DNA from 3 places in the Pseudoalteromonas sp. '520P1 No. 423' genome. Region 3 is predicted to be linked to each of the others. Evidence: predicted binding sites of a transcription regulator. Region 3 holds the regulator's gene; each other region holds the start of a gene.
The links. Region 3 encodes ArgR, which controls arginine synthesis, uptake and breakdown. Its sites were predicted from a motif close to ANTGAATANNTATTCANT; they were not measured.

Region 1 (8,220 bases), 1.9 Mb from region 3:
ATGCTTGAGTTTTCTGGTTCTTTTAACCGAGAAAGGACACTAAATTGCGCTAAAGTTTCTAAAGTGCCAGGTGCACATTGAGAGGTTTTTAATTCACTACTTTCTATCAATTTGTCATATATTCTGACTTCTTCGGTAACACGTAAACAATAAGGTACTTTAACAATATAAACACGATCTAAAAAAGCTTCATTGTTTTTATTATTTCTGAAGGTTTGCCATTCAGATTCATTGGAATGCGCTAAAATAATACCGGTAAATGGCAGAGCAGATAAACCTTCTGTGCCATTATAGTTACCTTCTTGTGTTGCTGTTAATAATGGGTGCAGCACTTTGATAGGTGCTTTAAACATTTCAACAAACTCCATTAAACCTTGGTTTGCCCTACATAAAGCACCTGAATAGGCATAGGCATCTGGATCATTTTGAGCAAAATGCTCTAGTTGTCTAATATCAACTTTACCAACTAAGGCACTTATATCTTGATTGTTCTCATCACCAGGCTCTGTTTTTGCGATTGCAGTTTGATCTAAAATAGAAGGGTAGCGCTTAACTACTTTAAATTGGCTAATATCACCATTATATTCGTGAAGTCGTTTTGCTGCCCATGGTGAGATAATTGTTTTTAAATATCTTTGATTTATGCCGTATTCTTTTTCTAATAACTCACCATCTTCTAGGGCATCAAATAAAGATAAAGGATGATCATTTACAGGTGATCCCTTAATGCAATAAATTGGCATTTTTTGCATTAAAAATTTTAACTTTTCAGCTAATGAAGACTTACCGCCACCAACGGGTCCTAATAAATACAGTACTTGTTTACACTCTTCTAAACCTTGCGCTGCATGCTTTAAGTAAGAGACTATTTGCTCAATAGCATCTTCCATACCATAAAATTCGCTAAAAGCTGGATAACGCGCAACAACACGATTTGAAAAAATCCTACTTAAAGTTGGATCCTGAGATGTATCAACCATTTCAGGGTTGCCTATGGCCATTAATAATCTTTCTGAGGCACTGGCATATGCGGATTTATCATTTCGGCAAATCTCTAAAAACTCAGAGATACTATATTCTTCTTCTTTGGCCGCTTCATATCTGGCCTGGTAGTGATCAAATATTGTCATATGGACCTCCAATCATTATTACAAAAACACTTTTAAAATGAATAGCTCTACTTTAAGCGTAGTCGGTGTTATGAAATAAAGTGAAGATTTTTAAAGAAAAATTTTACTATAGAATTGTAATTATTGATGTTTTTGCAATAAAGGGTGAAACTTCATTAATTGAATGATTTCTTAGCAAGCATAAAAAAAGACACTCAAAGAGTGCCTTTAAATCTATAAAAATTGAAATTAAGCAAAGTTTTTATTTGCGAATTCCCAATTAACTAATGCCCAAAAGCCATTTAAGTAGTTAGGGCGCACATTACGGTAATCGATGTAATAAGCATGTTCCCATAAATCTACAGTAAGGATAGGTGTTACGCCATCTTCAGTTAATGGTGTTGCAGCATTTGAAGTATTTACGATATCAAGAGAACCGTCAGCAAGTTTAACTAACCAAGTCCAGCTTGAACCAAAGTTATTTACAGCTTTATCATTTAATGCAGCTTTGAATTCTTCAAAAGAACCCCATTTAGCATTAATTGCATCAGCGATTGCACCAGTTGGTGCGCCACCTGCATTTGGAGCAAGTGAGTTCCAGTAGAAGGTATGGTTCCAGATTTGTGCTGCGTTGTTAAATACGCCGCCTTCTGAAGAACACACGATTTCTTCTAATGATTTATTAGCGAAATCTGTACCTTCGATTAATCCGTTAAGCTTAACAACATAAGTATTATGGTGTTTTCCGTGATGGAATTCTAAAGTTTCTTGTGAAATATGCGGTGCAAGTGCATCGATTGCATATGGTAGTGACGGTAGTTCAAATGCCATTTTATTCTCCATGGTATTTTGTTAAGTACAATTGCTTTGTGTTACAATACCTGAGTATTTTACTCAAGTTTTAATAAACAGCAATGTTAATATACTCATGATTAAGTTACTTTTTTATTAATAGTGCAAATAAAGTACTATTTTAAATACATTTTATTGTAGTCAATTTTAAGCGTTTTGAGGTTGTAGATGGAAACCATAGATAAAATTAAACAACAGATTTCTGAAAATCCAATTATTCTTTACATGAAAGGCTCACCAAAATTACCAAACTGTGGCTTTTCATCTCAAGCATCACAAGCTTTAATGTCTTGTGGCGCACAGTTTGCTTATGTTGATATCTTGCTAAATCCTGATATTCGTGCTGAATTACCAGCATATGCAGATTGGCCTACATTCCCGCAGTTATGGGTTGATGGTGAATTAGTTGGTGGGTGTGACATTATAATTGAAATGTTCCAAAAAGGTGAATTACAGCCTTTAATTACAGAAACTGCTGCGAAATATAAAACAGAAGATGATTCTGCAGAATAATTAACTTTATTCATATGGAAAAGCGAGCTTGGCTCGCTTTTTTTATGCCTCTATTTTATTTCTTCAAACTCCACACAAAAACTAGCACCTATAAAGCAATCTTTAATCAATCTCATTCCAATTATGCGTTTTAGTATTAATGATTATTCTGTGCATTTCAAAATGATTTTAATGTTGTTTATAGCTTAAATAATCCCATTAGGGTAATTGGTATTACCATGCATAACTATTCATAATCTACCCAACTTACGTTTACGTAAACGTATATTGCAAATTAATCTCATTTGCAAAAGTAACAATATGACACCAGTGTCATAAAAATTATGGTGGTATTTTCACTGTATTTAATGAGTTTGTTAAATTTATTGTTCGATTGGCCGTTGTGAAAAATATTCATGGTCATGAATATATATGCACAAAATGTTTGACTATGTATGATTTTATGGTTAATTTTACTGTCTGCTAGAGTTCCTTTTATTTAAAAGTGAGCACGTCGCATTTTCAAACTCTAGTAATAGCAAGGGGAGGGGGACATACATGTTATATGACTCAAGATACGAAAAAGATAACTGTGGATTTGGATTAATTGCTCATATAGATGGGCAACCAAGTCATAAATTAGTACGTACAGCCATCACTGGTTTAGATAGAATGCAACATCGTGGCGGTATTGCCGCAGATGGTAAAACGGGCGATGGTTGTGGTTTATTATTACAAAAACCTGATAGTTTTTTTCGTGCAATCGCACAAGAAAATGATTGGCATTTAGGTAAAAATTACGCTATAGGCATGGTTTTTTTAAATCTTGATTCAGAAATTGCAACTCGCACTCGCGCTATTATTGATGAAGAACTAGAAAAAGAAACTTTATCAATTGTTGGTTGGCGAGAAGTTCCCACAGATACTGCGAGTTTAGGCCCTATAGCAATAGAGCAATTACCTAGATTTGAGCAAGTATTTATTTGTGCCCCTGAAGGTTGGCGTCCAAAAGATTTAGAGCGCCGCTTATATATCGCGCGTAGAAGAATAGAAAAACGAATAGATTTTGATAAAGATTTTTATTTTGCGAGTTTATCTGGTTTAGTAACTATCTATAAAGGCTTAGTTATGCCAGCTGACTTACCAAATTTTTATTTGGATTTAGCTGATATGAGAATGCAATCTGCGATTTGTGTTTTCCACCAAAGGTTTTCAACCAATACTCAACCGCGTTGGCCGTTGGCGCAACCTTTCAGATATTTAGCACATAACGGTGAAATTAATACCATTGAAGGAAACCGTCAGTGGGCAAGAGCAAGAGAATATAAATTTTCATCTCCTTTATTGCCAGATTTAAATTCAGCAGCGCCTTTTGTTAATGAATCAGGCTCCGACTCTTCATCACTAGATAATATGTTAGAAGTATTTTTAGCTGGTGGCATGGATATTTTCCGTGCTATGCGCATGTTAGTACCACCTGCATGGCAAAAAAACCGTGCTATGGATGATGATCTACGTGCATTCTATGACTTTAACTCTATGCATATGGAACCTTGGGATGGTCCTGCGGGTATTGTGATGTCAGATGGCCGTTTTGCAGCGTGTAACTTAGATAGAAACGGTCTTCGTCCAGCAAGATATGTTATTACGCAAGATGGTTTTATGACATTAGCCTCAGAAGTTGGTATTTGGGATTATTCTCCTGATGAAGTTGTTGAAAAGGGCAGAGTAGGACCTGGTGAATTACTGGTTATTGATACTTTACATGGTAAAGTTTGGCAATCAGATGAAATTGATCAAGATCTTAAATCTCGTCATCCATATAAAGACTGGTTAGAAAAAAATGTAAAACGTTTAGTGCCATTTGAGAAAATGGATAATGCACTTGATAGCGCGCGCAAATGGGATGATGAACAATTACATCTATATCAAAAAATGTTTGGTTACTCTAATGAAGAATTAGATCAAGCTTTACGTATTATGGGTGAAAACGGACAAGAAGCGACTGGCTCTATGGGTGACGATACGCCATTTGCTGTGCTCTCAAGCAAAGATCGTTCTTTATTTGATTACTTCCGTCAAAAATTTGCACAGGTAACTAATCCACCGATTGATCCTTTACGTGAAAACCATGTTATGTCTCTTGCGACTTGCATAGGTCGTGAACAAAATGTATTTAATGAAACAACTGGCCATGCCCAGCGATTACAGTTTGATAGCCCTGTATTGATGTGTTCTGACATTGAGCAATTAGTAACTGAAGATCAGGCGCATTATTCAAATGCAACGATTAATCTTAATTACTTGCCAAGTGAAGGTTTAAAATCTGCGGTAAAGCGTATTTGTGATGAAGCTCAGCAATTGGCAAAAGATGGTACAGTTTTAATTATCTTATCTGATAGGAATATTACCAAAGAGACTTTGCCTATTCCTGCAGCTATGGCTGTTGGCGCCGTGCAAAGACGATTAGTAGATAATAGTTTACGTTGTGATACTAATATTGTTATTGAAACGGGTTCATGTCGTGACCCACATCAGTTTGCTGTTTTATTAGGGTTTGGTGCAACAGCCATTTATCCATACTTAGCTTTTGCATCTCTTGCAAAAATGGTGCGTGATAATATTATTAATAAAGATGATGCTCAAGTATTTGTATCTTATAGAAATGCAATAAATAAAGGGCTCTATAAAATAATGTCAAAAATGGGTATTAGTACCATTGCAAGTTATCGCTGCTCTATGTTATTTGAAACAGTCGGTCTAGCAGATGAAATTGTTGATTTATGTTTTAAAGGCGTAAGCAACCGTATTCAAGGCGCTGATTTTAGTGATTTTCAACAAGATTTAACTAATTTATCTCGTAAGGCATGGATCAAACGTAAACCTTTAGATCATGGTGGCTTGTTAAAATATGTTCATGATGGTGAATATCATGCGTATAACCCTGATGTTGTTGGTACATTACAAACTGCAGTGAGATCAGGTGATTATGCTGATTATTTAAAATATGCGGACTTAGTTAATAACCGTCCAGCAACAACTTTTAGAGATTTATTAACACTTAATACATCTGAACACAGTATTGCTATTGATGAGGTTGAACCTGCAACCGAATTATATAAACGCTTTGATTCTGCTGCGATGAGCATAGGTGCATTATCTCCTGAAGCGCATGAGGCACTTGCTATTGCAATGAATACCTTAGGTGGTCGTTCAAATTCAGGTGAAGGCGGTGAAGATATTAAGCGCTATGGTACGGTAAAAAATTCTCGTATCAAACAAGTTGCATCAGGGCGTTTTGGTGTAACAGCACACTATTTACGTAATGCCGATATTATACAAATAAAAGTTGCACAAGGTGCAAAACCAGGAGAAGGCGGGCAATTACCTGGTGATAAAGTAACGCCTTATATCGCAAAATTAAGGTTTTCTGTGCCGGGAGTGACATTAATTTCACCTCCACCGCATCACGATATATATTCAATTGAAGATTTAGCGCAACTTATTTTTGATTTAAAACAAGTTAATCCACAAGCTTTGATTTCGGTTAAATTAGTATCTGAGCCAGGTGTCGGCACAATCGCAACAGGTGTTGCAAAAGCTTACGCCGATTTGATCACAATTTCTGGTTATGACGGTGGTACAGGGGCAAGTCCGTTAACCTCGGTTAAATATGCAGGTAGCCCTTGGGAGCTTGGCCTTGCTGAAACACAGCAAGCGTTAGTTGAAAATGGTTTAAGACATAAAATACGTTTACAAACTGATGGTGGTTTAAAAACTGGTTTAGATATTATTAAAGCGGCTATCTTAGGTGCTGAAAGCTTTGGTTTTGGTACTGGTCCTATGGTCGCTCTTGGTTGTAAATTCTTAAGAATTTGTCATCTAAATAACTGTGCAACCGGTGTTGCCACACAAGATGAAAAGTTACGCCAAGATCATTATCACGGTTTACCTGAAATGGCGATGAACTACTTTAAATTTATCGCACAAGAAGCCCGTGAAATCATGGCAAGTTTAGGTATAACACGTTTAGTTAATTTAATTGGTAGAACGGATTTACTTGAAGTATTAGAAGGTAAAACATCTAAACAAAGTAAAGTTGATTTGTCAGGTTTACTTGCTAAGCCAAATAATAAATCTGGTGAAACTTTATATAACTCGGCTGAAAATATCTCTCATTATAGTGGCCAGTTAAATGAAACATTATTAGCACAAGCCACTGATGCAATTGATAATAAGTCTGGCTTAAAGCTCAGATCTGCTATTTGTAATACTGATCGATCAGTTGGCGCTATGTTATCTGGTTATATTGCTGAAAAACACGGTAATCAAGGTCTGGCATCAGCACCAATACATATTGAATTGACCGGTACTGCAGGGCAATCGTTTGGTGTATGGAATACTGGCGGTTTAGATATGACCTTGGTAGGTGATGCCAACGATTATGTAGGAAAAGGTATGACTGGCGGTAAATTAGTTGTACGGCCTCCTGTTGGTTCAGCATTTAATTCACACGAAGCAACTATTCTTGGTAATACCTGCTTATATGGTGCAACTGGCGGTAAATTATTAGCGGCAGGCCGTGCAGGAGAGCGTTTTGGCGTACGTAATTCAGGTGTTATTGCTGTAGTTGAAGGTTTAGGTGATAACGGTTGTGAATATATGACTGGCGGAATTGTGTGTGTACTCGGTGTGACAGGCATTAACTTTGGTGCCGGTATGACGGGTGGTTTTGCATACGTGTTAGATGAAGCAAAAGATTTTGAAAAACGCATGAACTCTGAACTCGTAGAGATAGTTGAGATGGAAACCCTAACGATCCATCATGAACATTTACGTGGTCTGATTGCTGAGCATTTAGATGAAACAGGTTCATGTAGAGCAGAAATGATTTTAGAAGATTTTGAGAATTACGTATCAAAATTCCGTTTAATTAAACCTAAATCTAGTGATATAAGTAGCTTATTAGGTCATCGTGCAAGAAGTAGTGCCGAATTAAGAGTTCAGGCGCAATAGGAGAATTTTGATGCCAAATAATGTTTACCAATTTATAGATGTGCAAAGAGTTGATCCGCGTAAAAAGCCAATATCAACACGTAAAAAGAAATTTGTAGAAATTTATGAACCATTTTCGAAAAAACAAGTGGATTCACAAGCCGATCGTTGTTTAGATTGCGGAAATCCTTACTGCGAATGGAAATGTCCGGTTCATAACTATATTCCACAATGGTTAAAACTTATTAAAAGTGGTCGTGTTTTAGAGGCTGCTGATTTATCTCACCGTACTAATAGTCTGCCTGAAGTATGTGGTCGCGTATGTCCACAAGACAGACTATGTGAAGGTTCATGTACTATAGATGAAGATTTTGGTGCCGTCACCATAGGTAATATCGAAAAATATATTACTGATACGGCACTGGAAATGGGTTGGAAGCCTGATATGTCACATGTAGTCTTTTGTGATAAAAAAGTCGCTGTTATTGGCGCTGGTCCTGCAGGTTTAGCATGTGCGGATATTTTAATTCGCAATGGTGTAAAACCTGTTGTTTATGATCGCCACCCTGAAATTGGTGGGTTATTAACGTTCGGTATTCCATCATTTAAGCTTGAAAAAAGTGTGATGCAAAAGCGTCGAGAAATATTTGAAGAAATGGGTGTTGAGTTTCGTTTAGACGTAGAAATTGGCCAAGACATTAGCATGAGTCAATTAGAACAAGATTATGATGCTGTTTTCTTAGGTGTTGGTACCTATAAAAATATGCGTGCG
Region 2 (8,220 bases), 1.5 Mb from region 3:
GACGTTCTTCAGTTGCTGTATCGCGAGAATCCACAAGGAAACGATACGCATGAAGAAGACCTGCAGGTCCGATAAACTTATCTGGGTTCCACCAAAATGATGGACAAGACGTTGAACAACATGCACATAAGATACATTCGTACAAACCATCTAGCTTGTCACGTTCTTCAATAGATTGAAGACGCTCTCTTGCTGGCGGGTTCTTTTCATCATTGATCAAATAAGGTTTTACTTTTTCGTACTGTGTATAGAATTGAGTCATATCAATTACTAAATCACGTACTACAGGTAAGCCTGGTAATGGACGGATCACAATCGCTTTATTGCCTCTTTTTAGAGTCGATAAAGGTGTGATACATGCTAAACCATTTTTACCGTTCATGTTAAGACCATCAGAACCACATACACCTTCACGACATGAACGTCTAAAAGATAAAGTTGGATCTTGTTCTTTTAACTGGATTAATGCATCCAGTACCATGATATCGCTACCATCTTGAAGTTCAAGAAAGTATTCCTGCATACGTGGCGCTGTATCTACATCAGGATTATAACGATAGATCGAAAATGCTAATTTCATCGAACAGCTCCTAGTAAGTACGTGCTTTCGGTGGGAAAGCTTCACGGTGTAAAGGTGTCATATTAACATTTCGCGTTGACATTTCTTCTGTATCTGGACTGTAAATTGTGTGGCATAACCAGTTTTTATCATCGCGCTCAGTAAAATCTTGACGGGCATGCGCACCACGAGATTCTGTACGGAAGTTTGCAGCTTTAGCTGTACAAAATGCAGTTTCCATTAGGTTGTCTAATTCAAGACACTCAATACGTTGCGTGTTAAATTCTGTAGACTTGTCGTCAAGACGTGCATGTTGTAAACGTTCACGAATTTCAGTTAGCTCTTTCATACCTTGTGCCATAGCATCACCTTCACGGAATACCGAGAAGTTTAATTGCATACATTGCTGAAGGTCTTTTTTGATTTGAACTGGATCTTCACCTTGACCAGATTTAGAAGACTCCCAACGGTTAAAGCGTGTTAATGCTGCTTCAACGTCTGAATCTGCATGATCAGATACTTGAGTATCATTTAGGTATTCACCTAAGAAGTTACCTGCAGCACGGCCAAATACAACTAAATCAAGTAATGAGTTACCACCTAAGCGGTTTGCACCATGTACAGATACACATGCAATTTCACCAACAGCAAATAAACCGTCAACGATTTTCTCATTACTATTATTATCTACAGAGACAACCTGGCCATTTACATTACATGGAATACCGCCCATTAAGTAATGACATGTTGGTATTACTGGAATTGGTTCTTTAACTGGATCAACGTGTGCAAATGTACGAGATAAGTCACATACACCTGGTAGACGTTTTTCTAGTGTTTCTTTACCTAGATGATCAAGTTTAAGTTTAATATGTGGACCCCAAGGACCATCACAACCACGACCTTCACGGATCTCAGTCATCATTGAACGTGCAACAACATCACGGCCAGCAAGATCTTTTGCATTAGGAGCATAACGCTCCATAAAGCGTTCGCCATCTTTATTTAAAAGATAACCACCTTCACCACGACAACCTTCAGTAACAAGTGTTCCAGCACCCGCGATACCAGTTGGGTGAAACTGCCACATTTCCATATCTTGCATTTGAATGCCAGCACGAAGTGACATCCCAACACCGTCACCAGTATTAATGTGTGCATTAGTCGTAGAAGCAAATATTCGGCCTGCACCACCTGTTGCAAGAACAGTTGCGCGAGACTTGAAGAATACAACTTCTCCAGATTCAATATCAATTGCAGTACAACCTACAACAGCACCCTCTTGATTCTTAACTAAATCAAGTGCATACCATTCAGAGAATACGTTTGTTTTATTTTTTACATTTTGTTGGTACAAACAATGAAGTAAAGCATGACCAGTACGGTCAGCTGCGGCTGCTGTACGAGCCGCTTGTTCGCCACCAAAGTTTCTTGATTGACCACCGAATGGACGTTGATAGATAGTACCATTTTCAAAACGAGAAAAAGGTAGACCCATCTTATCTAATTCGATAATTGCTTCTGGACCAGTTTTACACATATATTCGATAGCGTCTTGGTCACCGATATAATCTGAACCTTTAACTGTATCATACATATGCTGTTCCCAATGATCTTCATGGCTGTTACCTAAAGCAACAGTGATACCACCTTGAGCTGAAACTGTATGAGAACGTGTAGGGAAAACTTTAGAAATCAATGCACAACTTTTACCTGATTCTGTGATTGCAAGCGCTGCGCGCATACCCGCACCACCAGCACCAATTACAACCGAGTCAAATTCACGAACAGAATATTTCACTTACACACCCCACAATACAAATAAACCAACTGCAACATACACAAAAGACATCATATTTAAAACGAAACCTAATAATGAACGTAATTTTGCACATTTAACGTAATCAGTAAGCACTTGCCATAAACCAATTTGTGTATGGATCATCATGCTAACTAAAGCTGCAAGTGTAAAAACTTTTACCGCTAAGTTTGAAAATAATCCCTGCCAAGCCTCAAATGTGACTTGCGGAGTTGTTAAGAAATAGCCAATAATGAATAACGAATAAGCCGTTAAGATTAATGCCGTTGCACGTAAAGATACATAATCTTGTACGCCATTACGTTTTAGAGATGCTTGATTTACAACCATATCCATACCCCTGCCATTGCTGCTGCTACAACCCAAAATAAAATTGAGATTGTTGCGCTACTATTGCCTGATTCAAGTTCTTCCCAGTATCCCATATCCATAATGATATGACGGATACCACCAATGATGTGATATGCCAACACTGTGACAGTACCCCACGCAATGAATTTGGCAACGACCCCACTAAATAGGCTCTTGACGAATTCAAAACCTTCTGGTGATGAAAGAGACTCTGACCAAGCCCAAATTACAAATGTTAAAGCAAAAAACAATGCTACACCTGTGATACGGTGTAAGATTGACGCTATAGCAGTTGCTGGCATAGAAATAGTCGATAGATCGAGATTTACAGGTCTTTGTTTTTTCACAGTTACTTGCCCATCTGGCCCATTTAGGACCCAACTATTGTTTTTATACACCCATCTAATTTTATTTGATTTAATAAATTTAAATGGAACTATCAAAATAAACAAACCTATTATGATGACGAGCCAAAATAGGTACTACACGTTTACTTCAGACGCAGTAGGTTTAATTCATTTGAATAAACCTTACATAGTATATATTCCCCCTGAAGATTTTACAATTTTTGTTTAATTAGAATGCCTTGCAAATTGGCCGTTAGTATACTATTTAATCTTTTCAGAATAGATATCATATTTTTTTGCATTAATTTTCATTAATATTGACTTTTATCCCCATTTATACGTTAAAATGAAACTAATTTGCTTAACAATAGACTTAAAATCATAACAATTGATTTGTTATAACAGGAGATGATTTAGATGGCAGACAAAAAAGCAGTACTTCATATCGATGGCCAAGAACCAATTGATTTACCAATTTATTCAGGCACAGCTGGTCAAGATGTAATCGACGTACGCTCATTAGGTGCTCACAACCATTTCACATATGACCCAGGCTTCATGTCTACAGGTTCTTGTGAATCAGCTATCACTTTCATCGACGGCGCTAAAGGTGTGCTATTACACCGTGGTTACCCAATTGATCAACTTGCTGAACAATCAAACTACCTAGAACTTTGTTACTTGCTTTTAGAAGGCGAGTTACCAAGCAAAGAGCAAATGGATAGCTTTGAAAACGAAATCACAACAAATACAATGATGCACGAAAAAATCGGTGCATTTTTCCAAGGTTTCCGCGTAGATGCTCATCCAATGGCTATGCTATGTGGTGTTGTTGGTGCTTTATCTTCATTTTATCATGATGATTTAGACATTACTGATCCAGAGCAACGTAAACGTAGTGCTGTAAAGTTAGTTGCTAAATTACCAACTATTTCAGCAATGGCATACAAGTACACAATTGGCCAACCATTTGTTTACCCTAAAAATGATTTAAGCTACGCAGAAAACTTCTTACATATGATGTTCTCTGTACCTGCTGAAGAATACAAAGTAAGCCCAGTTCTTGCAAAAGCAATGGACCGAATCTTCATGCTTCATGCTGATCACGAACAAAATGCATCAACTTCTACAGTACGTATCGCTGGTTCTTCTGGTGCTAACCCTTATGCATGTATTGCTGCTGGTGTTGCTTCACTTTGGGGTCCAGCTCATGGTGGTGCAAATGAAGCATGTTTAACGATGCTTGAAGAAATTGGTACAGCTGATCGCATAGAAGAATATGTTGCTAAAGCGAAAGATAAAAATGACCCTTTCCGCCTAATGGGCTTTGGTCATCGTGTTTACAAAAACTTCGATCCACGTGCAACAGTAATGCGTCAAACATGTCATGAAGTTTTAAAAGAGCTAAATATCCAAGATCCTTTACTAGAAGTAGCAATGGGCCTAGAGAAAATTGCTTTAGAAGACCCTTACTTCATTGAAAAGAAACTTTACCCTAACGTAGATTTCTACTCAGGTATCATCTTAAAAGCAATCGGTATCCCAACAAGCATGTTCACTGTTATCTTTGCGATGGCACGTACTGTTGGTTGGATTTCACATTGGGATGAGATGTTATCTCAACCAGGTCAAAAAATTGGTCGTCCACGTCAAATGTATACTGGTTATACTAAACGTGACTATACTGATGCTGCTAATAGATAATTATTAGTTAAAATTATTAAGGTATATCCAAGATGTACCTTAATTTATTGTTCCACTCAAAACCAGTAATGCACCTCGCTTTTTTTTTACAAATCGTTTAAAATGCCGCCCTCCTTTTGCAGTTTGATTTTATAAAATGTTTGATATAGATAATATAAGAAATGAATTTCCTATCTTAAAACAAATAGTTAATGAAAAACCTCTTATATATTTTGATTCTGGTGCAACCAGTCAAAAACCCCAAGTTGTTATAGATTCTCTTAAACATTTTTATACTAATTCTAATTCTAATGTGCATAGAGGCATTCACACCTTGGGCGATCGTGCGACAATAGCCTATGAAAATTCACGTAATAAGCTAGCCAATTTTATTAATGCGCAAGCTAAAGAGATTGTATGGACTAAAGGCGCAACAGAGTCTCTAAATTTATTAGCTCATGGTTTATCAAACATCTTAAAACCAGGTGATGTTATCTTGATCAGTGCGTTAGAACATCATGCTAATATTGTTCCCTGGCAACAATTATGTGCCAATACAGGCGCTATTTTAAAGGTTATTCCCCTTGATGAGTCATCTCAAGCTATAGAGCTAAACACAGCTCAGCAACTTATTGACCTTCATAAACCAAAAATATTGAGCATTTCTCATGCTTCAAATGCGCTAGGTAATATTCAGCCTATTACAGATATAATTAAGTATTCTAAAAAATACAAAACAGTGACGGTTATTGATGGTGCGCAAGCTTTTATGCATCTCAGGCCAGATATGATAACACTCGACTGTGACTTTTATGTTTTTTCAGCCCATAAAGCCCTTGGACCGACAGGTTTAGGTGGTTTATATGGTAAATATGAACAGCTAAACGCGTTACCCGTGTATCAAACTGGCGGGGAAATGATTAAATCTGTCAGTTTTGAAGAAACAGTTTTTGCTCAAGCTCCAGGAAAATTTGAAGCAGGAACACCAAATATTTCAGGTGTTATTGCATTTGGTTGTGCCATAGATTATATGAACAAAATAGATTTTAATGAACAAAAAACATACGAAAATGAGCTTTTCGTATATTTACAGCAACAACTTGAAAATATTTCAGGTATAGAGTTATATGGTGATCTAGTACAAAATATCGGCACAATTAGTTTTAATTACAAAAATGAGCACCCATTTGACATTGCAACTTTGTTAGATCAATACGGTATTGCAGTTAGAGTTGGTAGTCATTGCACACAACCTTTAATGAAGAGCTTAAATATAGATGGCACAGTGCGTATTAGTCTCGCTTTTTACAATACGAAAAACGAAATACAACAATTTATAACTCATCTAAAACAATGTCTTTCTTTATTAGATTAACAGGCCTCCAAGAAAATGAATGAATCCTATATACAGTTTAAAAACAAAATAATACAAGCAGGTTCTTGGCAAGAAAAATACCGTGAAATAATGCTATTAGGTAAAAAATTACCTGCGTTGCCATCAGAACTAAAAGTAGACAGTGCATTAGTTAATGGCTGTGAGAGTAATGTCTGGCTATATATGGATTTTAATAACGAAGAAAACAAATTATTAATTATCGCAGACTCTGATACTAGAATTGTAAAAGGGCTTGTTAGCATTATTTTATATTTATATTTAGATTTAACGCCCATTGAAATTATATCAATTGATGCAAATAAAGAGTTCGAAGACATGTCTCTTTTAAAACATTTAAGCCCTTCGAGAGGCAATGGTATTAAAGCCATTTTAAATGCGATTCAAAGCCAAGCTCGCTTAATGAGTAAATAAAATCATTTATACATAATTTGAAACAGTTTTACCTAAATCTGAATGTACAAATCAGTTACAATTGTAAAATATGTTTCAATTATGCAGTTTATACAACCTCATGAATTTAAAAGTCCCATTTAAACTAAAATCAAGTTTAATTAGTCTCTTAATGTTACCTTCTTTGCATTCTGTTGCAAATGAATCAAATGTATTAGTTAATTCATCTTCTTACCCTTCTTCATTTTTCATGCAATATCACCCTCAAAATGCCTACGATATGATAGATAGGTTACCTGGGTTTTCGTTCGACGGAGGCTCCAATGATCGTGGCTTTGGTGGTAACGCAGGCAATGTTTTAATTGATGGGTCACGACCTACATCTAAATCTGGCGGCCTAAGAGGTGCTCTGATCCGTATTCCCGTAGAGCAAGTAGAAAAAATCGAAATAATCCGTGGCGGTAAAGGCTCCAGTGAAGTAGCAGGCCAATCGATCATAGCCAATATAATAAGAAAAAAAGATATTACTTCAGGGACTTGGGCTTTAAAAGCAAGAAGGGCAGCCGATGGAGACTTAAGACCTAATATAGAAGCCGCTATTACAACACAAATAGGCCAATGGGATACCGCTTTCGATACTGATATCGGTGGCTGGGTGGGTTATAGAGATGCAGTCATTGAAGATAAAGAACTCGATGATCATGTAAATAAAACTGCGGATGAAATTTTAGATGAAAAAAACAATTGGGTTTATATAAATGGTCAAGGTGCTAAAGAATACATCACCGGTAAACTCACATTAAATGGACGTATTGGTGGTGAAAAGTGGCAAGGTGATATTACAAGAAATATCATTCACAGCGATTCATTAACACACGAACCTGATGAATTTTGGCTATTAAACGAAAATAATACAAATAAAGAATTTGAACTGGGTATAGATTGGTTAGGTAATGATGATGATTGGAAATGGCATATTTTAGGATTAGCCGTAGTAAAACATCAAAATTATGAGAATGCTTTTAACCAAAAAAACTTTGCTCAAAATGAAAACTACAATAGTCAATTTAAACAAGACAGAATAAAAACTGAATATATTTTTAGAAATACATATGGAAAAATAGGAACTGATAGATTTAAACCTGAGTATGGTTTTGAAATTGCCAATAACAAACTAGATACCGAACTTGAATATTCTGAAAATAATCAGCCGCAAAATCTCGAGTCAGCAAACGTAGTTGTTGAAGAGTTTAGAGGCGAAGCATTTGTTACTTTTGTATATTCAGCAACAGAGGATTTATCAATCGAGGGTGGCTTAACGGGTGAAATTTCACAAATTGAAGTATCCGGTGATGCAACCAATGATCAAACTTTTAAATTTTTAAAACCAAGACTTGCTGCAAATTATAGCTTTAATGCTGATTTGCAACTAAATATTCAAGCTCAACACAACGTGGGCCAGCTTAATTTTAATGATTTTGCCGCAAGCACTGATACGACTGATGATAGAAATACAGCCGGAAATCCAAATCTCGCTCCAAACCAGTATACCGAATTAAGTACAAAACTTGATTGGGGTTTTAGTGAAAAAGGCAGTTTATCCATAAACCTATTTTATGAATGGCATACAGATATATTAGAATACATTATATTACCCTCTGATAACGGTAATATA
Region 3 (8,220 bases):
ACAAGAAAATGCGTGATATATGAAAACATATACCACGCTGACTGGAATCTTTCTAAGCGTCCTGCTTTCTAGTAATACTAGTTCCGTTAAAACTTTTCCCTAGGCATATTTTTATTCTAATATGACTAACAAATCCCTTGTCATAATCCGGTTCATCACTGAAAAACATCCAATGTTAGCAATCTTTGCTATATATCCTTAAAACAGACATCTTGTCTGTTACTCCTTAACTAAGTCGTTCCATGATATCAGTCGTTAAACTGTGAGCATCTTGCTCTTCCTCAACTTGTACTCATCTGAGTCGTAATCAACATCCTGTCTGCTTGAGCATCCTTCTTCCCTTCAAGCGATGAGTAAATTATAGAGAAATGATGCTTTAAAGGTATAAGTGAGAGATGAATTATTAATTGTTTTACATATGAAATATTGTGATTTTATGTTTATTGTAAGTAAATTCAATGGTTTGATTGTTTTTTTATTCTTTTTGTATCGTTAATTAATGATATGTCTGTCATATTTGTGGGATATATCTCACAGTATTTATCCGTTTATAGTCTACATTTTAATTTTATTGTTTACCTTGAGTGAGATAGATCATAGAAAAACTTAAAAAGTTTGAATAGTTAATTGATAATCGTTATTATTCATGGCTTGTCATTAGTTTTATTTTAAAAAGATACTGTTCAATAAAGTATTATAAAAATAGGTTCTAAAATGAAAAAAACAATTCTAGCATTATCCCTTTTGGGGTTAGCAGCTTGTGATCAAGCGCCATCAGAAAACAAGGTTGAAACAACTGCCGAAAATACTAAGGAAAAAGCAAGTGGACAGGTAGTGAATGTTTATTCTTTTCGCCAACCATTTTTGATTGAGCCTATTTTAAATGAGTTCACTAAAGAAACCGGAATTGAAACAAAAGTGGTATTTGCAAAAAAAGGTCTTATTGAGCGAATGAAGCGTGAGGGTAAACATACTCCTGCCGATTTAGTACTGACTTCAAACTTTAGTGCTTTATTACAGTTAGAAAATGCAGATCTAACACAGCCAATTCAAAGCGATACTGTAGATAAAAACATCCCTGGTCAATTTAAAGATGCTCAAGGCAATTGGGTTGCTTTAACTAAGCGTGTACGTAATGTTTATTCATCTAAAGAGCGTTTAGGTGCGTTACCGGAACTGACATACGAAGACTTAGCCGATCCTAAATATAAAGGCATGTTATGTACTCGTTCTGGTAAGCATCCGTATAACTTAGGTTTAATAGCCTCTATGATTGCCCATCATGGTGAGCAAGAAACAAAAACTTGGTTGCAAGGTGTTAAAGCTAATTTAGCGCGTAAACCTCAAGGAAATGATCGTGCACAAGTAAAAGCAGTTAAAGAAGGTTTATGTAATATCGCGTTAGGTAATAGTTATTACTTTGGTAAAATGATGCAAGACCCTAAACAAAAAGTGTGGGCTGATTCTGTATTTATTAATTTCCCAAATCAAACCAATCGAGGCTCTCATATTAATGTGTCAGGTGTCGTTTTAAGTAAATATACTAAGCATAAAGCCAATGCATTGAAATTAATTGAATTTATGAGTGATGAAAAAGCACAAAAAATGTATGCTTCATTAAATATGGAATATCCTGTTAAATCAGGTGTTGCTTTATCAGATATGGTCGCTTCTTGGGGAAAATTCTCAGAAGATGCAATTTCACTTGATAAAATCAGTGAAAACCGCACGTTAGCACTAAAATTAATTGATGAAGTGAAATTTGATTTATAACTAATTAAATATGCGAGTTTAAAGTATTATACTGCTTTAAACTCGTAGCATTTCAAAGGTATCAATGCGTTTTTCAATTTCTCGATGGCAGGTCATTGCTTGGTCTGCCGGAATTATTTTAACTCTTCCGCTTATATTTCTTATTTTTGAATCTCTCATTCCCGATCCTGATGTATTTGATCATTTATGGAATACCGTTTTATGGGATTACACTTATAATACATTTGTACTGATTTTTGGTGTATTAGCATTAAGCGCTTTAATTGCTTTGCCTTTAGGTTGGCTTGTTGCTTATTGTGATTTCCCTGGTAAAAAGCAGTTTGAATGGGCGTTAATGCTGCCTTTGGCAATGCCAACTTATATCATCGCTTATGTTTATACTGATTTACTCGATTATGCTGGTCCGATTCAAATTTGGTTGCGAAATACCTTTGGTTGGCAAAATCCAGATGATTATTGGTTTTTTGATATAAGAACACTGCCGGGCGCTATTGTGATGATTGCCTTGGTATTATATCCGTATTTATTTTTGATTTTTAAAACTGCATTAAGAGAGCAATCATTTAAACTTGTACAAGCAAGTCAACTAATGGGTTATAGCGCGATACAAAGCTTTTTTAAAGTCTCTTTACCTTTAGCTCGGGGCTCTATTGTTGCAGCACTTGCTTTAATTGCCATGGAAACAATGGCTGACTTTGCCACTGTAAATTACTTCGCTGTTAGTACGTTAACAACAGCAGTATATGATACTTGGTTTGGATATTACTCATTAACAGCCGCTGCAAAAATATCAGGTATTATGCTGTTATTTGTATTTATGTTTTTAAGCATTGAGCGCTTTAGCCGACGTAATAAAGCTGTACATGAAAGAGGTGGGGTTAATAATGATGCCATGCTTTATAAGTTGTCTAAACGCAATGGTTTTTTAGCAACTTCATTTTGTTGTTTGGTGCTGCTATTTGCTTTTTTCATTCCTGTTTCAATATTAGTGAGTTATGCCATCAGTTATTTTGATCAGGCTTTTAATAGCGAATTCTTTTTATATGCTTGGCAAAGCTTAAAATTAGCATCTATTGTCAGTTTTATTTGTGTTGCTTTGAGTTTATTTGTTGTTTTTAATCAGCGCTTGTCGACAAAATCAATAGATTTAATTCCTGGTCGAATGGCAAGCATGGGTTATGCGCTACCCGGTACCGTATTAGCGATTGCAGTATTATTACCCTTAAGCTTACTAGATAATGCTGTTAATCAATTTGTAAGGCCGTTTATGGAAGAGCCCGGACTGATATTTAGTGGTACCTTAGTTGCGATCACGCTCGCTTATGTCGTACGTTTTTATGCAATATCTCAAGGCACAATAGAAGCGAGTTTTTCGCGTATTTCTCCCTCATTAGATATGGCGAGTCGCTCTATGGGTAAAACACCGGGGCAAACACTCTCTAAGATACACTTCCCATTATTACGCAGAGGCATGTTAACAGCTGCTTTGCTGATTTTTATTGAATGTATGAAAGAGCTACCAGCCGCGTTACTATTAAGGCCTTTTGACTTTGATACTTTAGCAACACATGTTTTTCAATATGTGAGCGATGAGCAGTTGGAGCTAGCTTCAATATCTGCATTATTTATTGTTTTGGTAGGTTTACTACCTTTGTATTTTATTACCAGCTCTATGGAAAGTGCTAAATTAGAAGAAGAAACCGCTAATGAGTGATTTGTTGATTGAAAAGTTAAACTTTGATTATCAAGGTAATAAAGTGATTGATAATCTATCTTTGACGATAGAAAAAAATGAAATCGTTTGTTTGTTAGGTGCCAGTGGCTGTGGCAAAACAACAACATTAAAAGCTGTGGCAGGTTTGATTGAACCGGCTTCAGGTTTGATTAAAATATCAAATAAAACATTCAATGATAACAAATCTTGTATTGCACCCGAAAAGCGCAATATTGGCATGATGTTTCAAGACTATGCTTTATTTCCCCATTTAACCGTTAGTCAAAATATTGGTTATGGTTTATTAAGTAAAGATAAAAAGGCTAACTCAGAGCGCATTAATGAAATGTTGGGTTTGGTTAAGCTTAAAGGTTTTGGTGAGCGTTTTCCGCATCAGTTATCTGGTGGCCAACAACAAAGAGTCGCAATTGCCAGAGCGCTTGCATATAAACCAAGTATATTGTTATTAGATGAACCTTTTTCGAATATAGATCATCAAGTAAGATTTCAGTTAATTGAAGATATTCGTCGGATCATAAAAGATCAGCAAGTATCTGCTATTTTTGTTACTCACTCTAAAGATGAAGCGTTTGCGTTTGCAGATCAGCTGGCGATCATGAATGAAGGTAAGATTATTCAGCAGGGCACTGCAAAAGCGTTATTCTACCAACCTAAAGCCAAAATGGTTGCAGAATTTTTAGGGCAAGGAATTTATATCGATGCGCAATATCAAGGTGAACTGAGTTTCAAAACACCTTTGGGGGCTGTAACATCAACTCAAGATGTTAATGCTGATAATGACCAAGGCGTTTTATATATTAGACCCCAGTATATTAGCTTAAAATCTAAATGCACTAGTAAAACAGATCATAGTGTAACGATATTAAGTAAGCGTTTTATGGGAACGCGTTATATTTATCGCATTAATATTTTAGAACAAGAGATTGAAATAGCATCAACTGATGATGGTGAGTTTAATCATGGCGATCAAGTTAACTTGAATATTTTGCCACATCCAGTAAACTTTTTTATAAATTAGTCGATTTATACCAACTCTATTAAGTTAGTGAAAATCTCTTTATTGGTATTACTTATATTTAGGAACTTTAATGCCCCAAGCTCAATCAGGTGTTTGTGCTGAAGCAAACCTACATGGCCTATACCTTTTTTTTAATGTATTAGATGGCCATGATGATGCGATAAAAAATAAGCTTGGAAAAATTACGGCATTACAAGAAGAGTACAGTGAGCAATTTTCAGAAGCGATGCTTTCAAGTATGGTTGCGATAGGCGCGCAATATTGGCCGCATTTATATCCTTCATCACTCCCGAGTGGCTTAAAAAGCTTTCCGCATATAAGTCATGATGAACATGCAATGCCGAGTCAGCCAGTTGATTTATTGATTCAAATTAGATCTGATAGATTAGATGTTATTCATTTGTTTGCATCAAATATACTTTCTTTATTTTCATCTGATGTAGAGCTTGTTGATCAAGTTAAGTGTTTTCGCTTTTTAGATGGCCGTGATTTTAATGGTTTTAAATATGGTGGTGATACACCAAGAGGGCGCACTAAAATGAATATGGCTTTAGTCGCAAACGATTGTGAGTTTGCGCAAGGGAGTTATATCCATGTGCAGCGCTATCGCCATAATTTAGTTGAATGGCAAAAGTTATCGGTTACTGAGCAAGAACAGGTAATTGGACGTACACGTTTAGATAATGAGTTAATTATGCCTGTCAATGCCTCAAGTCACGCAAATAAAATTGAATTAAAGAATGAGCTTGGCCAACCTATATTATTACATCAGGGCATGCCATATGGTGATATGCATGAGCAAGGTATGTTATTAGTTACTTGTAGTAATGATGGTGATGCATTTGAGGTATTGACTAAAGCGCGATTAGGGGATGCACACAGTTATGATGCTTGGCTTGATTTTACTCAAGCAGATATGGGGGCTTCATTTTTTGCGCCATCAATTGATTTTTTAAACGCTTTATAAAAATAAATGAAGCAGGGAGCACAATTTAAAGTTTGCTAGTGCTCCTAATCGAAATGAGAAGTTGATCTATACAGTTTCAAATAAGTTTTTGATTTTTTCTAACGTGACATCAATTTCAGATATTTTTGCTGGTGCTATAAAAATAGTATCATCGCCTGCAATTGTGCCTAATACACCATCTGCTTTACCTAATGAATCAAGTAATCGCGCAATTAATTGTGCTGCTCCTGGACTCGTTCGTATGATGATCATCATTTCGTTATGCATGATATCAATTACTAGTTGTCGTAAAGGGCTTTTGGCAGTTGGCACACCCATTTCAGCAGGTAAACAATAAACCATTTCTTGTTTGGCATTACGCGTTCTTACAGCACCAAACTTACTCAGCATACGTGAAACTTTACTTTGGCTAATATTTGTAAAACCTTGATCTTTTAAAGCATCAACGATTTCACCTTGAGAACCAAAATTTTCTTCTTTTAATAATGCTTTAAAGGCTTTAACTAAAGCTTCTTGTTTATCTTGAATTTGCATCACGTAACTTTTTTTGAACGGGTTTTGTAAAGTTTACACAAATTTTACGATCAAGCCTATATTAGAGCCGATATTTTCATCGGTAATGCTTGAAAATGGTCTAAATTGAAATTATTTACAACTATAGTCGAAACTTTGCTTAATAATTGCGGGTTTCATTTGTCTTTAGGAGAGATTTTCTTTATCTTTATGGGCGAAATTAATTACCCTTCTTTAATCTTCGGAGAATACAAATGAAAGTTGCCGTTTTAGGTGCCGCTGGTGGTATCGGTCAAGCTCTATCTTTATTGTTAAAAACTCAGTTACCTGCAGGTTCAGAATTATCTCTTTATGATGTTGCTCCAGTTGTTCCTGGTGTTGCTGTAGATTTATCTCACATCCCAACTGACGTTAAAGTAGCTGGCTTTGGTGCTGATAGCCTAGGTGATGCTTTAACTGGTGCTGATATTGTATTAATCCCAGCAGGTATGCCGCGCAAGCCTGGTATGGACCGTGCTGACCTTTTCAATGTTAATGCTGGTATTATTAAAACTTTAGCAGAAGGCATTGTTGCTAACTGTCCTAAAGCTTTAGTAGGTATTATCACTAACCCAGTTAATGGTACTGTGCCAATTGTTGCTGAAGTATTCAAAAAAGCGGGTACTTATGATGCTAGCCGTGTATTTGGTATCACAACTCTTGACGTGATCCGTTCAGAAGCGTTCATTGCAGAGCTTAAAGGCTTAAACGTTGCTGACGTTAAAGTACCTGTAATTGGCGGCCACTCTGGTACGACTATTTTACCACTTCTTTCACAAGTTGAAGGTGCTACTTTCACTGATGAAGAAGTTGCTACACTTACTCCTCGTATCCAAAATGCGGGTACTGAAGTTGTAAACGCTAAAGCGGGTGGCGGTTCAGCGACACTTTCTATGGGCGCAGCAGCAGCTCGTTTTTGTATGTCTTTAGTTAAAGGCCTAAAAGGTGAAGATGTTGTCGATTACGCATATGTAGCTGTTGAGAATGGCGATGCGCCATACTTTGCACACCCAGTACGTTTAGGTAAAAACGGTGTTGAAGAGATTCTTTCTTACGGTGCATTAAGCGCGTTTGAAGAGCAAGCTAAAAATGATATGTTAGCAACTTTAAAATCAGACATCCAAGAAGGTGTTGATTTTATGGCTTAATAGATTTGCTTTGCAATGCTATTATAGAAAAAGGGTGATATTTATATCACCCTTTTTTATTGCTGTAATTTATATGCTTAAATGTATTTAGGTATTAAAAAAGAGATAACAATGTTATCTCTTTTTCTTTTGCCATTAAGTGGCTTTAATAAAGATTGCGTAGAAATTTATTTATGAATTACGTGCCACAGCCAAGCGAGCAAGAGATTCTAATGCAAGTTTATATTCATTATCAGGAATAATAGATAAACAGTTAATTGCTTTTTGTGCTTCTTCTTCAGCTTTTTGAGTTGTGAATTCAAGGGCTTTAGTTTGCGCTAAAGTAGCAAGAATATCGTCTAGATAATCCATGCCATCACACTTTTCAATCGCTTGTCTTATTTGTGCTACTTGTTCAGGTGTACCTTTTTGCATGGCATATATAAGCGGAAGTGTTGGTTTGCCTTCAGCAAGATCATCACCAATGCTTTTACCTAAAGTATCTTGATCAGCATTGTAATCTAGTACATCATCAATAAGCTGGAATGCTGTACCTAAATGCATTCCGTAAAGTCTCATAGCTTCTACTGTTGCTTCATCTTGTTCAGTGATTATGGCTGAAAGTTGTGTAGCCGCTTCAAACAGTTTTGCAGTTTTGCTATAAATAACCTGCATGTAACTTTCTTCAGTCGTATCTGGGTCGTTACAGTTCATTAATTGAAGGACTTCACCTTCAGCAATAACATTGGTTGCATCAGATAAAATCTTCATAACAGACATTTTTTCTAAATTGATCATTAACTGAAATGAGCGGGTATAGATAAAGTCGCCAACTAATACACTTGCGGCGTTACCAAATTCAGCGTTTGCTGTTGGGTTACCACGTCTTAAATCAGATTCATCTACAACATCATCATGTAACAAAGTTGCCGTATGAATAAACTCTATGATCGTTGCTAAGGTAATATGTTTATCACCTTTATAGCCAAATGCTTTTGCTGCTATAATACTCAACATAGGGCGAATTCTTTTACCACCACTATTAACT

Region 1: gltB (glutamate synthase large subunit) is a predicted target of ArgR. The motif match lies at 2,875-2,892, and genes of this name have one in related genera.
Region 2: PSA_RS12090 (citrate synthase) is a predicted target of ArgR. The motif match lies at 3,372-3,389, and genes of this name have one in related genera.

The regions. Positions count from the first base shown of each region.
Region 1 covers NZ_BBZB01000001.1:2,992,002-3,000,221, reverse strand. Annotated here, with positions in the region: gene PSA_RS13665 (PrkA family serine protein kinase) at 1-1,130, opposite strand, end outside; gene PSA_RS13660 (Fe-Mn family superoxide dismutase) at 1,359-1,940, opposite strand; gene PSA_RS13655 (Grx4 family monothiol glutaredoxin) at 2,130-2,474, shown strand; gene gltB (glutamate synthase large subunit) at 3,012-7,469, shown strand; gene PSA_RS13645 (FAD-dependent oxidoreductase) at 7,480-8,220, shown strand, end outside.
Region 2 covers NZ_BBZB01000001.1:2,659,612-2,667,831, forward strand. Annotated here, with positions in the region: gene PSA_RS12070 (succinate dehydrogenase iron-sulfur subunit) at 1-580, opposite strand, end outside; gene sdhA (succinate dehydrogenase flavoprotein subunit) at 591-2,360, opposite strand; gene sdhD (succinate dehydrogenase, hydrophobic membrane anchor protein) at 2,361-2,708, opposite strand; gene sdhC (succinate dehydrogenase, cytochrome b556 subunit) at 2,699-3,076, opposite strand; gene PSA_RS12090 (citrate synthase) at 3,494-4,780, shown strand; gene PSA_RS12095 (aminotransferase class V-fold PLP-dependent enzyme) at 4,917-6,134, shown strand; gene PSA_RS12100 (SufE family protein) at 6,150-6,566, shown strand; gene PSA_RS12105 (TonB-dependent receptor domain-containing protein) at 6,667-8,220, shown strand, end outside.
Region 3 covers NZ_BBZB01000001.1:1,134,258-1,142,477, forward strand. Annotated here, with positions in the region: gene PSA_RS05195 (extracellular solute-binding protein) at 715-1,773, shown strand; gene PSA_RS05200 (iron ABC transporter permease) at 1,838-3,487, shown strand; gene PSA_RS05205 (ABC transporter ATP-binding protein) at 3,480-4,526, shown strand; gene PSA_RS05210 (Dyp-type peroxidase) at 4,597-5,493, shown strand; gene argR (transcriptional regulator ArgR) at 5,560-6,027, opposite strand; gene mdh (malate dehydrogenase) at 6,261-7,193, shown strand; gene ispB (octaprenyl diphosphate synthase) at 7,365-8,220, opposite strand, start outside.